Posidoniimonas corsicana: one gene and its partner. The protein of the gene in region 1 interacts with the protein of each later gene in a pairwise test. Links are inferred from orthologs where the notes say so. Each region holds a gene or a part of one and is shown on either strand. Other genes may lie near its edges.

What was found. Proteins that work in one complex are often made in the same cells at the same time.
Region 2: the proteins of KOR34_RS16325 (region 1) and def interact in binary tests that used the Escherichia coli proteins (3 or more experiments, as listed by UniProt). The link is inferred for Posidoniimonas corsicana from one-to-one orthologs.

The regions. Positions count from the first base shown.
Region 1 is NZ_SIHJ01000002.1:53,181-61,300, forward strand. The notes cover bases 2,250-5,048. They hold KOR34_RS16325 (aspartate-semialdehyde dehydrogenase), read right to left. Parts: upstream 4,257-5,048; coding sequence 3,243-4,256; downstream 2,250-3,242. Other genes in these bases: KOR34_RS16315 (hypothetical protein), read right to left, coding at 2,250-2,395; truA (tRNA pseudouridine(38-40) synthase TruA), read right to left, coding at 2,494-3,231; KOR34_RS16330 (HTTM domain-containing protein), read right to left, coding at 4,475-5,048. Outside these bases: KOR34_RS16310 (DUF5722 domain-containing protein), read right to left, coding at 1-1,855; more of KOR34_RS16315, read right to left, coding at 1,940-2,249; more of KOR34_RS16330, read right to left, coding at 5,049-5,488; KOR34_RS16335 (hypothetical protein), read right to left, coding at 5,485-6,207; KOR34_RS16340 (TIGR03000 domain-containing protein), read right to left, coding at 6,331-7,344; KOR34_RS16345 (protein-L-isoaspartate(D-aspartate) O-methyltransferase), read right to left, coding at 7,631-8,120.
Region 2 is NZ_SIHJ01000004.1:3,180-8,799, reverse strand. What follows is about bases 1-2,960. They hold def (peptide deformylase), read right to left. Parts: upstream 1,795-2,960; coding sequence 1,207-1,794; downstream 1-1,206. Other genes in these bases: epmB (EF-P beta-lysylation protein EpmB), read left to right, coding at 2,632-2,960; efp (elongation factor P), read right to left, coding at 1,864-2,439; fmt (methionyl-tRNA formyltransferase), read right to left, coding at 186-1,124. Outside these bases: more of epmB, read left to right, coding at 2,961-3,681; KOR34_RS21355 (GTP-binding protein), read left to right, coding at 3,773-5,143; KOR34_RS21350 (DUF3253 domain-containing protein), read right to left, coding at 5,153-5,413; KOR34_RS21345 (hypothetical protein), read right to left, coding at 5,605-5,620. UniProt on the Escherichia coli protein: Removes the formyl group from the N-terminal Met of newly synthesized proteins. Requires at least a dipeptide for an efficient rate of reaction. N-terminal L-methionine is a prerequisite for activity but the enzyme has broad specificity at other positions.

The sequences.
Region 1 (8,120 bases):
TGCGCTGGGAGTAGTCCGGCGTGTTGAATCCCTGCTCCGACAGCAGCACGCCGCGCACGTCGCCGTTGGAGTCAAGCATCGACTCTTGCTGCATCCAGCGGTCAAGGACGGCGATGTTCTTTGGCGTAATCAGCGTCGTGTCGAAGCCGTCCGACACCTGCGTGTCGTCCCATGCGGCCGGGTTGCGGAGGTCCTGCGGGTACGGGTGGTACGCCACGCCCCACGCGAAGTCGCCCTCGACGCGGCTCGACTCGGCAAGGCGGTTGAGCAGCGCGAGGTTCGAGTAGCTCTTCCAGCTCGGGTCGGGCGGCGTGTCCCAGTGGTGCGTTAGCGAGATGAACACGCGTGAGTGCGGGTCGTGCCGACGGGTGACGTCGTGCACAAGCCGCATGGAGCGGAGGTAGTGGTCCATGTACAGCATCGGCGGCTGGCGGCCCATGTTGGTCCACTGCCAGCTGTAGCCCACCTCGTTGTGGACGATCCAGTTGGCGATGCGGCCGTGCGGCGCGCCGGGCGCCGCGTAGCGTTGAGCCAGGCAGGCGATGGCGGCCTCGTACGCGGCGGCGCCCTCGGCGGTCGTCAGATTGGGCATCGCGAAGTGGCCCGCGCGGTCCGCCTCCGGGTGGATGAGCAACCGGGCGAACCCGCTGTCAGCAAACTCGACCAGCAGGATCCCACTGACCACAATACTGTTGCCCGCCGCGAAGCGCGTGACCTTGTCGTACCGCTCGAGCGCCGGCTCGTTGACGTGCCACGTGATCCCGCCGTGTTCGAAGCTCGTCCAGCCGGGGTGCGGCTCGGTGTCGAGCAACCCGCTCAGCGTGATGTTAAGCGTCACGTTGCAGACGCCCAACTCGAGCAGCTCCTCGAGCGGCAGGTGCGGACTGACGCCGCCCATGCCCTTGATCCCGCGGGGGGTCTGCTTAGGCAGGTCGTGCGCGGCGGCCGCCGACAGGTCGGTTGCGTACTTCCAGTGTGAGCAGAGCCGCCAACCGCCGCCCTCAAGCGGCCGGGCGATCACCCAGCGGGCGGTGGTGCGGTCGTTGGTTTTGTCGACCCGTGGCAACCGCACGTCAAACCGGCCCTCCTTCGCCGGCAGCGCGTGCGCGCGAACGCCCGCGTGCTGCTCCAGCACCGCGCTGCCGTGCGTCAACCGCATATGGTCCGCTAGGGAGATGTGAGGACCAAGCTCTAGCAGCACGTCATCATCGTGCAATACCGATCGAACACCTTCAACGACGACCTGCTCTTCGTCGACCGCGACCCGCTCAATCCGATCTCTCCGACCGAACGAGAGCAGGTTATTGATCCCATCGAAGGCGTAAAACGCGTTGATGACGTGCTCGCGGTCCAGCTTTCGGCGCCGCTCGGCCTCCCGTTCTTCTTGTGACCGGAGCTCCTCCGCGTTCGGCGCGCGGAGGTGGAGCCCGCGAACCTGCAGCGTGACGCCCGGCCGGCGGCCGAAGTCCAGTCGGAGCTGGTTCTGGTCGCGTCCCCACTCGCCCGCCGACAGCGACGCCAGGTCCAGACTGTGGGGCAGCCACCCCTCGGCCAGCGGCAGGCTGCCGGCGGCCACCTCACGGTGGGCGTTCGGCGCCTGGCCGTAGAACACACTGAGCCCGTCAACGCCCGCTGGCGAGAAGTACTCGAACGCCAGCACCGTCTGGTCCGGCGGAGCCGCGCTAGGGTCGAACGGCCGGAGGTAGATGTACGGGTCCTCGCCCCGTGTGGTGAACTCGTAGGTCTCGGCGTCGACCCGGCGGACCTCCAGCTGGTTGGCGGAGTTGAGATTGAGCGTCAACGGCGTGCCCTCGGCCGCCGCGTGCCCCGCCGGCAGAAGGCTACCGATTACCATCGTAGTGATGGCGCAGGCAGAGAAGCGTCGACAGCGTTGATGCATAGCAAACGCGCTCGGAAGGCGGGTGTCGGGAACGCGGCTTCAACCGGCCGCGGTCGAGGTCGATTTCGGTGGGGCGTCGGTCGGCGGTTGCGCTACCCTGCGGGGGCTGCGGACCGCCAGCCACGTCATGATCGGCAGCCCCAGCAGCATCGCGAGCTCGAACCACACCGGGTAGGGCAGCATCCACAGGTTGAACGCCAGCGCGAGCAGCAGCAACCCGGCCACCGTTACTCCGGCCGCCCGGCCGCTGATCGAAGTGCCGGCCAGCGCGCCGAGGTAGATGATCTCCAGCCACATGCCGGCCGCCACGGCCAGCACCCACGAGGGGTAGTTCTCGACGTGGCGGCAGATCGCCTGCTGGAATGCCTCCCCCTCATCAGCCGACGGGAAGTCCTCCGGGAACGGGTGCACCACCGCGCTGAACATCTCAACGGCGATCACGCCCACAAACGCGAGGGCCAACCCGGCGACAACGCCCAACAGGAAGCGGAACATGGCGGCGGCTCAATCCGGTTGGCGGTTGGGTTAGCAGCGGACCCAATCTACCAAACCGGGTCGGCCGATCACAACCAACAGCAGCCGCCCTCAGCGGATCAGTACTCCACGCTCACCAGCACCAGGCCCTGCGGCGGCGCGTTAGGGCCGGCCGCCTTGCGGCTGCGTGCGGCGATCACTTCGGCGACCCACTCGGGCGGCTTGGCGCCGCGGCCGACCTCGACCAGCGTGCCGGCGATCGCGCGGACCATGTTGTAGAGGAAGCCGTCGCCGGTGACGGTGATGTCGATCCGCTCGCCCCGCTGCGTGACGTCCAGTCGGGTGATGGTGCGCACCGTGGTGGCGCGGTCGGAGCCGGCGGTCTCAAAGCTGACGAAGTCGTGCCGGCCCACCAGGCGGTCGCCGCCCGCCTGCATCGCGGCCGCGTCGAGCACCGCCGGCGGGTAGTGCCACACATAGCCGCGGTCCATCAGCGGGCGGATGCGGCTGTTGTGGATCTGGTAGCGGTAGGTCTTGCGGACCGCGTCGTGCGTGGCGTGGAAGTTGGCGGGCGCCGGCTCGGCGCCAACGATCACAATGTCGTCGGGCAGCTTCGCGTTGAGCCCGCGGAGCAGCCGCTCCGGAGGCAGCGGGGAGCTGGTCTCTACGCCGGCCACCTGACCCAGCGCGTGCACGCCGGCGTCGGTGCGGCCGCTGGCCGTCAGGCGGACCTCCTCGCCGGTGATCTCTCGCCAGGCGCGCTCGACCTCGCCCTGCACGGTCCGCCGCGCGGGCTGGACCTGCCAGCCCGCGTAGGCGGCGCCGTCGTAGGCGATGGTGAGTTTGACGCGCGGCATCCGGACTTCGGCTACACGGCCGCGGCGTTCTTCACCATCAGCTCCGCGATCTGCACGGCGTTGGTCGCGGCGCCCTTGCGGAGGTTGTCGCTGACGCACCAGAACGCCAGGCCGTTGTCGCAGGACAGGTCCTCGCGGATGCGGCCGATGAACGTGGCGTCGTCGCCGGCGCAGTCCTTGGGCATCGGGTAGCTGCCGCTGGGCAGGTCGTCGACCACCTTGATGCCCGGCGTGGCGGCGAACAGCTCGCGGGCCTGGTCGACCGTGATCTTCTTCTCGGTCTCGACCAGGATGCTCTCGCTGTGGCAGTTGCTCACCGGCACGCGGACGCAGGTCGGGCAGACCTTGATCGAGTCGTCGCCGAAGATCTTCTGGGTCTCGTAGACCATCTTCATCTCTTCGGAGGTGTAGCCCTCGTGCTTGTGCGATCCGATCTGCGGGATCAGGTTGAACGCGATCGGGTGGGCGAAGGTCTCGTACTCGTAGTCCTCGGCGTCGAGGAACGCGCGGGAGCCGCGTTCCAGGTCGCGCTGACCGGCCACGCCCGCGCCGCTGGTCGCCTGGTAGGTGCTGACGATCACGCGGCGGATCTTGCCGGCGTCGTGCAGCGGCTTCATGGCGAGCACCATCTGCGTGGTGCTGCAGTTGGGGCTGGAGATGATCCCCTGGTGCGCGAGCGCGGCCTCGGGGTTGATCTCGGGGACCACCAGCGGCACCTTCGGGTCCATCCGCCAGTAGCCCGACTCGTCGACCACCACGCAGTTGCGTTCAACGGCCCACGGGCAGAACTCGGCCGCGACCTCGTCCGGGGTGCTGCCGATCGCCAGGTCGATGTCGTTGAACGCGTCCGGCAGCAGCTCCTCGACCGGGTGCTTCTCGCCCTTGAACTCGACCGTCGTGCCGGCGCTCCGGGCCGAGGCCAGGAACTTGATGCGCTGGTACGGGAAGTCCCGTTCAGCAAGCATCTGGCGGATCAGGGTGCCCACGGCGCCGGTGGCGCCAACGATGGCGATGGTCTCGAACACGGGGATCGGGCTCCAGTACGGAACGGACGGATAGGTGGACGACGGACCCATGGGCGGACCACACGGTTCGCGCGAAGCGGCCCCTCGCAGCCCCGCATTATAGCTGCGGGCGCCCACGGCCGCGAGCGGCCGGCAGGGCCTGATTGGGGCGCTCGGCACGCAGTCTGACGGCCCGCTGTCGCAAGCGGCGGCCCGGCGTGGGCCCCTGGCCGGGGACGCTAGGCCGTGGGCTGGGCGGCGGGCGACTTGTCGCCCACCAGGGCCAGCTTGATCCGCCGGGCCAGCGGGTCGCACGCCCAGCGGATGCTTTCGGGGCGGAAGAAGGCCAGGTTGGCGAAGATCATGATCAGCGCGAAGGTCCACATCCCCATCGCCGCGCCGATGAGCAGGTGCATCGCGATCATCGACCCCACCACCCACGGGCGGGCCCAGCGGTTCCAGACCAGGCAGCAGTAGAAGATCTCGAGGAACACCGTGCCGGTGGTCAGCAGGTCAACCAGGTAGAGCAGGTCGAACGACCACGGCCCGAGCGGGATCTTCTGCGACAGCCAGGTCATGTCGAGCGAGCGGTACTCGTAGTTCGCCACCGAGAACCACACTGCGGTGCCGTCCCACCACCGGTCGCCCTGGGCCTTGCCGAGGCCGCCGAACAGGTAGATCACGCACAGGTGCAGCTGGATAAGGCGCGTCGACACGTTGGCCATCACGCTGGGCGCGGCCTCGGCGATCGCGCCCCGGTGCAGCTTCCACAGCCGGTCCACCGAGTACCGCGCGCCGCACGGGCTGAGCATCACGTAGGCGATCATCATGCAGTTGGCCTTCTCCAGGCCGTAGAACCCGCCCGGGGTGACCCGGTTGGCGTAGCTCAGCGCAGCCACCCAGGCCAGCACCGCCATTGTGCGGCTGAACAGGCCAATCGTCAGGCAGAAGAACACGATGAGGCAGGCGATGTGCACCGCCCACCGCAGTGCGTCCGAGCCAATGTAGTCGAAGAAGCTGAACCCCATGCGGAACCGCTGCGTGGCGGGCAGCAGCTCGCCCGTCCAGCCCAGCGTGGGGTGGAAGAAGTCGTACAGGCCGTTGGACCACACCAGGTGCGTGTAGAACAGCATTGCGCCCACAAGAACCCGCAGCAGCGAGACCAGCGCCGGGTCGGTTGGCGTGAACCAGAAGTCGTTCCACTCGCGCCACAGGTCGCGCACGTACTGGGAGGTTCGGTTGATCAGGTTCATTGCGCCGGGCCCCCCTGCGGGAGGAGTTCGGCCGGCGGCTGGAACATGTCTTCCGGCAGCAGCGGCTGGTCGAGCTGGTCGGCCCGCTCCACCACGGTCAGCTCCGAGCGGTACAGCTCCGGGTCGGTCGGGTCCTGGCCGGACAGCACGCCGTCGGGCATCAAGAGGTCGTGCGTGACGCTCTCCAGCTTGATCGATTGGCCGCCGTGCTTACGCAGCAGGTGCCGCGCGTAGCTCCGCATGAAGAGCCGGCGGGTCTCCTCTTCGGTGGGCGCGAGCGGCGCGAAGGTCGACTGGTCGACCAGCATCATGTGCCGGTGGTACCACAGCCGCGGCCACTGCGTGGCGTGGTTTGGATTCGCCCGGTTGGGGAACTCGCCCTCGGCGATCGGCTGGTTCCCCTCGCCGTAAACGGTGTAGCGGTAGACCCGCCCTCCGGGCGGAGGGTCGGGGCTGAAGAACGAGTAGCCGCCGTTGAGGTACAGCGGGTCGGAGTACCAGCGGATCAGCTTCGACTGCGCGATGGTCTCGGTGAGCAGCGAGGTCTTGGGCTGCAGCGACAGCGGCGCCATGAACACCACGAACATGTGCCACGCCAGCCACACCGACAGGCACAACCGCAGCCAGTACGGGAATGGCCACGGCCCGGGCGCGGGCTTCGGCTTGGGGGCCCGCTTCGGCTTGGGCTCGGCCTGGTCGGTCGGCTTGTTCTTGGCCACGGGGCGTCGCTGGCGGGAGGAGGCGTTGGTGTTGCCTGCGTAGCAAATGAAAAAACCCCGCACCGGTCAATGCCGGTGCGGGGTCGTGACTCTTTGGCCGCTTGTCACGCGGGTCCGCTAGCGTCAGTTGGATGCTAGCGTCGGGACAACGGCGTTGAAATCAAGCTGCTGGTCCTCGCCTCCGCGGAGCGTGATGCTCCGCTCGACCACCTTGTGCTTGCCGTCCTGGTCGAACTCGACCCGGACAACATAGTCCTCCCAGGTCTGCCCAGCGGGCAGGCGGGTGGTGGCGAACTCGCGGACCTCGCCGGTCTGGCGGGTGTCGGTGCCGGCCAGCGTCACCTTGGCGTCGGTCGGGACGGTCAGGGTCAGCTTGGTGGTGGTCTCCTGCTTCTCCTCGACCACGGCCGGGGCGGGCGCCTGGGGGGCGGAGAAGCTGAGGCGGACGTCGCCGCCGGCGGTCAGCGTGGTGGTGCGGTTCTCGGTGACGGTCTTGCCGTCACGCTCGAACTCGACCTTTACGCGGTAGGTGTAGCTCTGACCCGAGGCCAGGCCGTTCGACACGTAGTGCCGGTCGGTGCCGGTGCTGGTCGTCTTGGCGCCGTTGACCCACACCACGGCGTCGGCCGGGACGCTCACCCGCAGCGTGCCCTTGCCGCTCTCGCTGGTGACGGGCTTCGCGGCGTAGACGCGCTGAGCACGGCTGGTCGAGCCGTAGGTGCTGTAGCTGCCATAGCTGCTGTAGCTGCCCTGGGTGCTGTAGCTGCCCGAGGAGCCCGACGAGCTGGAGCTGCCGTGGTAGGTGCTGTAGCTGCTGTAGCTGCCCGACGAGCTGGAGCTGCCGTGGCTGCTATAGGAACCGCTGCTGGCGTGGTGGCGAGCGTGGATCCGGGCCGCGAGGCGACGCAGCGGGCCGGGGCCGTGCGAGCCGTAGGACCCGCTGCTGGCGTACGAGCCGCTGCTCGCGTAGGAGCCGCTGCTGCCGTACGAACCGCTGCTGCCGTAAGAGCCGCTGCTGCCCGAGCTTCCGTGGCTCGCCCAAAACGCCCCGGCGTCGGCAGGCATCACCATCACAGCGCCGACGGCAAGCGTCGCCCACAACGAACGAGGCGTTTCAAAAATGTTGCGACTAAGCATTTCCATTTCGCTCCAAAAACTCACCTAGGTGACTCAACAAGATAGGCAATCTGCGGACCTCCGTCCGGTTATAAAGATAGCAACGGAGCATGGCATTGCAAGCAATATGGGCCGATTTCCTCGATTTTGGCGCATGGGTAAAAAGGACCACATAGGGCGTTTATGCAACACTCCGGTTGGCGAAAAGCCAACGCGCCATCGCCAATCGCTAGCCGGCTAGAGTGCGTCGAGGAGCGCGGCCAACCTCCGCGCCCATCGCGGCGTGGCCGCCGCGGGGTTCCAACCGTCAGCGCCCTTGAATCGTGATGCCGTCGAGCGAAAGCTCGCCGATCGCCCCCAGCAGGCCAATCCGCACGATCGCGTCGCGGGCGGCCAGCGGCACGCTTAGCTGCTGGCGGTACTCGGTCCAAGAAAACGTGCCGTGCAGCGGGCCGATGACCTCGTCGGCGATAGCGGCGCGGCGGTCGTCGTAGAAGGTAATGACGAAGTAAGGCCACTGCTGGTGGTTCTCGCCGTAGCGGATCCGGTCCCCCTTGGCCCAGAACGACACATCCAGCTTGCGGACCTTGCGGCCGTCGACCGGCATGCTCTGCAGCGCCCGGCAGCCGCGTCCGGGGTCCTCGTTGCGGAACCGGATGTACCGCTCGCCCTCCTGGGCCTCGGTGTTGTCGCGGACCACCTCGGCCTGGCGGAGGTAGTACCAGGCGTCGGGCGTGTCTTCCTCCTTGCCGCCCAGCAGCTCCTCGAACCCGCCGTTGCGCAGCGTGGGGTTGGTC
Region 2 (5,620 bases), on another replicon or contig:
TTGGACCACCGGGGGCTGCATCCAGAGCAGCACAAACAAGCGCAGCTGGACGCCGTAAAACCGCGACGTAGGGTCGGGGTACCACCGGCTGGCCCGCGTCACCCGCCAAGGCGCGAGAAGAACGGGCGCTGACCAGGCTATCAACGCTACCGAGAACGCCGTCTGGAGGAAGCCTGCCAAGGGGCTTAGCTCCCCCCCAGCACGTCCCCCGGCTTGATGGCCGCTCCTCGGAGCCAGTCGCCGACCGCCATCGCCTTCTTGCCGGCGGGCTGCAGCTCTAGCACCTCGATGGCGCCGTCGCCGGTGGCGATGACAAGGCGGTCTTTGGCGTCGACCACCGTGCCGGCGGGCGCGGGGCCGGCCTCCGGCAAAGTATTCACGCGGTCGATCACCAGCCGCAGCGGCTCTCCCTTGCCGGCGTCCCAGAACGTGTAGGCGCGGGGCCAGGGGTGGGCGCCGCGGACCAGGTTCTTGATCTCGCTAGCCGGCTTCGACCAGTCGATCAGGCCGAGCTCTTTGGAGAGCCGCGGCGCGCGGCTCTTCTGCGCCGGGTCCTGGGGCAGCGACTCGGCGGCGCCCGCCGCGAGCTGGTCGACTACTTGAAGTGTGAGCGGGGCCCCGAGTTCCGCCAGCCGCGCCTCGAGTTGGCCGGCGGTCTCGTCCGGGTCGATCGGCGTGGCGGCCTGCCCGAGCACCGGCCCCGCGTCGAGCGCCGGGGTCATGTGAATCACGGTCACGCCGGACTCGGCGTCGCCGTTGAGCACGGCCCACTGCACCGGCGCGGCGCCGCGGTAGCGGGGCAGCAGCGAGCCGTGCAGGTTCACGCCGCCCAGTCGGGTTGTGGCGAGCGTCTCGCGTTTGAGGATCTCGCCGTAGTCGCACACCACCAACAGGTCGGCGCCGAGCTCTGCCAGTCGCTGCTGGGACTCTGGCTCGTTCGCCGACTCGGGCGTCCAGAGCGGCAGCCCGGACTCCTCGGCGGCGATCGCCACCGGCGCGGGCGGCGCCTTGCGGCGGCCGCGGGGCGGCTTGCAGACCACCTGCACGATCTCGTGCGGGCTCTCGATGAGCGCCCGCATCATCGGCACAGCGAAGGGCCCGGTTCCTAGGATGATCAGCCGCATATTGAACCACCAAGTCACGAAGGCACAAACGGCACACGAGGAACGATGTCCTATGTGTTATTGAGTCTTCGTGGTAAGGAAACTACGTCCGCAGCTTCTCCAGCTCGTCCAGCCGGGCGGCGACCTGCTCGTCGGTCGGGGCCTCACCCACGGCGCGGCGGCTCTGGAAGTCGATGAAGAACTCCTCGATCTGTGGCTCGATGGCCGCCTGGGCGGTGGGGCCGATGCGGTCGAAGAACATCACGCCGTCCAGGTGGTCGGTCTCGTGCTGCAGGATCCGAGCGGTCATGCCGCGGGCTTCTTCCTTGATCTCATTGCCGGAGAGGTCGTACGCCTCGACAATGACCGAAGTCTTGCGGGGCACCTGGGCGTACACGCCGGGGACGCTCAGGCAGCCCTCCTGGCCCTCCTCGGAGCCTTTGCCCTTGGAGAGCACAGGGTTGATGAATACCCGCTCGTGCTCGCGGGCGTCGGCGTCGCCCTCCTGGTTCATGACGAACAGCCGGTACGGCAGGTCGACCTGGTTGGCGGCCAGTCCCACGCCCTCGTGCTCGTACATCAGTTCGAACATCTCGGCCACCATCCGCTTCAGGTCCGCATCGACGCGTTTCAGCGGGCGCGACGTGTGGCGGAGCGTCGGGTGCGGGTAGTGGATGATGGAGAGGGGCATGACAGAGTCTGGTTCGCGGACGCGTCGATTTCTACTCGCTCTCCCTCTGGGGGAGGCGATTTGCTTAGCCTACTCGGGCGCGTTGGTGCGCTCGACGTACTCACCGGTGCGGGTGTCGACGCGGAGCCAGTCGCCGGTGTTGATGAACGCGGGCGCGAGGATCTCGCCCTCGGTCTCCAGCGTGACTGGTTTGGTGACGCCGGTGGCCGTGTTGCCCTTGGGGGCGGGCTCGGCGAACGTAACCTGCAGCACCACGTGGTTGGGCAGCGTGACCGCGATCGGGTTGTTGTCGAACGTCATGACCTGGCAGTCCATGTTCTCCTTCAAGAACTTCCACTGATCGCCCACCTGGTCGGCAGACAGCTCGTACTGCTCGTAATCCTGATTGTTCATGAACACGAACGTGTCGACCTGCTTGTACAGGAACTGCGCAGTAAATTCCATCACGTCCGCTTCCTCGAGCGTCTGGCCCGCGCGGTAGGTGCGGTCGGTCACCGTGTTGCGGAGCAGGTTCTTCATCTTGCACTCGTAGAGCGCGGCGCCCTTGCCTGGCTTGCGGAAGTTCATCTCGACGCACAGGTAGGGCACGCCGTCGATCTGGACCTTCATGCCCTTGCGGAAGTCGCTGGTGCTGAGTGTTCCCACGTTTGAAATCCTGTTGTGTGTGTTCGTTTCGGCCGATGCCGGGCGCTGGCTGGAGGGCGCTGGACGCTGGTTCTCGTAAGTCCACCCCGGGGCGGTCGTCCTGCGGGGACAAACGCCCAGCGCCTTCCAACTAGCGCCCGCCACTGATACAACCGGGTCGGGCCACTGCCGACCCCCGGAAGCACAGGCGAATTGACCAGTTTATCCTCTCCGACGCGGTTTGTCCGCCCCGAACGGCCGGCCCCGCCGCAGGCCGGCCAACCCGGCCCGCAGTGGAAGTCTGAGCTGCGGGACGCGGTCCGGGACCCGGCCGAGCTGGCCCGCCTGCTGGACCTGCCCGGCACGTGGGCGGAGTCCGCCCGGGAGGCTGCCCGGCAGTTCCCGCTGCTGGCGCCACGGGGCTATGTCCGACGCATGCGGCCGGCCGACCCGCACGACCCCCTGCTGCGGCAGGTGCTTCCGCTTGCCGACGAGCTGCGACCGGCGCCCGGCTACTCGGCCGACCCGGTCGGGGACGCCGCCGCCACGCTGACGCCCGGATTGCTGCACAAGTACCAAGGCCGGGCCCTGATGGTGACCACCGGCGCCTGCGCGGTCCACTGCCGGTACTGCTTCCGCCGCCACTTCCCGTACAGCGAGTCGCCCAAAGGCCTGGCGGCCTGGGATGAGGCGCTCGCCGCCATCGCCGCGGACAACTCCCTCCACGAGGTGATCCTCAGCGGGGGCGACCCCCTGACGCTGGTCGACCCCACGCTGGCGGCATTGGCCGACCGCATCGCCCAGGTCCGGCACGTCGCGCGGCTGCGGGTGCACACCCGGCTGCCGGTGATGATCCCCAGCCGCGTGAACGACGAGCTGCTCGCCTGGCTGACCGGCACGCGGCTGACGCCGATCGTAGTGCTGCACGCCAACCACGCGAACGAACTCGATGTCGAGGCCGGCCGCGCGGTTGCGAGGCTGGCCGACGCCGGCGTGCCGCTGCTCAACCAGGCGGTGCTGCTGCGGGGCGTGAACGACTCTGTCGACGCCCAGGCGGAACTGTGCGAGCGGCTGGTCGACCTCCGGGTGATGCCCTACTACCTGCACCAGCTGGACAAGGTGTCCGGCGCCGCGCACTTTGACACGCCAATCGAGCTGGGCCAAGCGATCATCGCCGAGCTCCGCGGCCGGCTGCCCGGCTACGCTGTGCCGCGGCTGGTCCGCGAGGACGCTGGGGCCGCCGGCAAGACCGTGATCCGCTAGCGCCGCCGGCGGGGTCCGATCCCCGACGGTGGGCTACACTGTAGAATACGCCGCTTCCGATCGCCCGCCCGATCCACCCCCACAGCCCGACGTGTTGAGCCCCGACAGCCCCCAAACCGACGCCGACCCGGCGCCCGACGAGCACGACGACCGCGAGATGTGGTCCGCGCTCGACGCGGTCCGCCGCGCGATCGAGAAGGTCGAGGGCTGCAACGAGTCCGAGCGGTCCATGCTGCTGGACGACCTCCGCGAGCTCCGCGACATGGCCCGCAAACTTCGCAGCGGGCGGGTGGAGATCGTGGTGTTCGGCGAGATCTCCACCGGCAAGAGCGCGCTGATCAACGCGCTCGCCGGGCAGGAGGTCACGCAGGTGAACGTCCGTGGCGGCTGGACCAAGGACGTCTGGCGGCTCGACTGGGAGGGCGCCGGGTATGTGCTGCCGGGCTTCGAGCAGTCGCAAGTGGTGCTGGTCGACACGCCCGGCCTGAACGAAGTGGGTGGCGCCGAGCGCGCCGACATGGCCCGCGAGGCGGCCGAGCGGGCCGACCTGATCCTGTTCGTTACGGACTCGGACCTCAACGAGACCGAGCACAACGCGCTGGCCGAGCTGGCCACGTTCCACAAGCCGATCTTGCTGGTCGTCAACAAGACCGACCTCTACACGCCGGCCCAGCTCGCCGACCTGCTCGACGTGCTCAGCACCCAGCGGGCTGCGGGCCTGGTCGACGCGGAGAACATCATCACCACCGCGGCCGACCCGCGGGAGCTGCAGTACGTGATCGAGAGCGCCGACGGCTCGCAGCGCAGCGAGTGGCGCAAGCCGCCGCCCGACGTCGAGGCGCTCCGCGAGCGGATCCTCGAGGTGCTCCAGGCGGACGGCTCGTCGCTGATCGCGTTGAACGCGTCGATGTACGCCGCCGACCGCAGCGACCGCATCGCCGCCCTGCGGGTCAAGATGCGCAACCAGAAGGCGGCCCAGGTGATCCGCACGTTCGCCGTGGCCAAGGCCACCGCCGTGGCGCTCAACCCGGTTGCGGTGGCGGACGTGGCGGGCGGCGCGGCGGTCGACGCGGCGATGATCGCCACGCTGGCCAACGTGTACGGCTTGGACATGAGCATGGGCCGCGCCCGCGACCTGGCGCTCTCGCTCGCCAAGGCGGCCGGCTGGGTGATGATCGGCGAGGCGGTGACCAGCTACGGGTCGTCGCTGCTGAAGGGGGTCTCGCTCGGCGCGGCCGCCCCGCTGGTCGCGGCGCCCCAGGCCGCGGCCGCCGGGTACGGCAGCTACATCGTGGGCCAGGCGGCGCGGGTGTACTTCGAGCAGGGCTCCAGCTGGGGCGACCGCGGACCCAAGAAGGTCGTGATGCAGGTGCTGGAGAACACCAACAAGGCCTCGGTGCTGGGCGACCTGAAGGCCGAAATCAAGAAGAAGCTCTCGAAGAACCGGCACGCGTCCGGCTGAGTCGGCCGTTCACTCCGCGGCGACCACGCCGATGCGGAACGGACCGCTTACTAAGAGCGGGTCGACCTCTACGCCCTGCTGGGTCACCCGGACCTTGCGTTCGGCGGCCAGCTTGGCCGCCGCCAAGCGGACGCGGGGCATCAGCGGCTCCCAGTCTTCCGGGTCGAGCCGCCGCGCGACCTCCGACGGGCAGAGCGTCTTGCCGGGTCCCCTCTCGCGCGCCATTTCCAGGACGCAGGCCGCGATGACCATGTCTTCGAGAGTACCCAAGCCGGCTGCCTTGAATCGAGAACGGTGAGGTGCGCCTACCTTTCATTATCGGTCTGTCTTGAAAACGGGCTAGCTGTACTTGCCGTGAACTTTTAGCGCGTCCGCGCGTCGGTGTGGTCGCAGGCCTCACAGCCCGACCGGAGGAGTACGCACCACCGCAACTCACGCCGACCCTTGCGGGCAACCCAGCGCTAGTCCCGCTGCGCT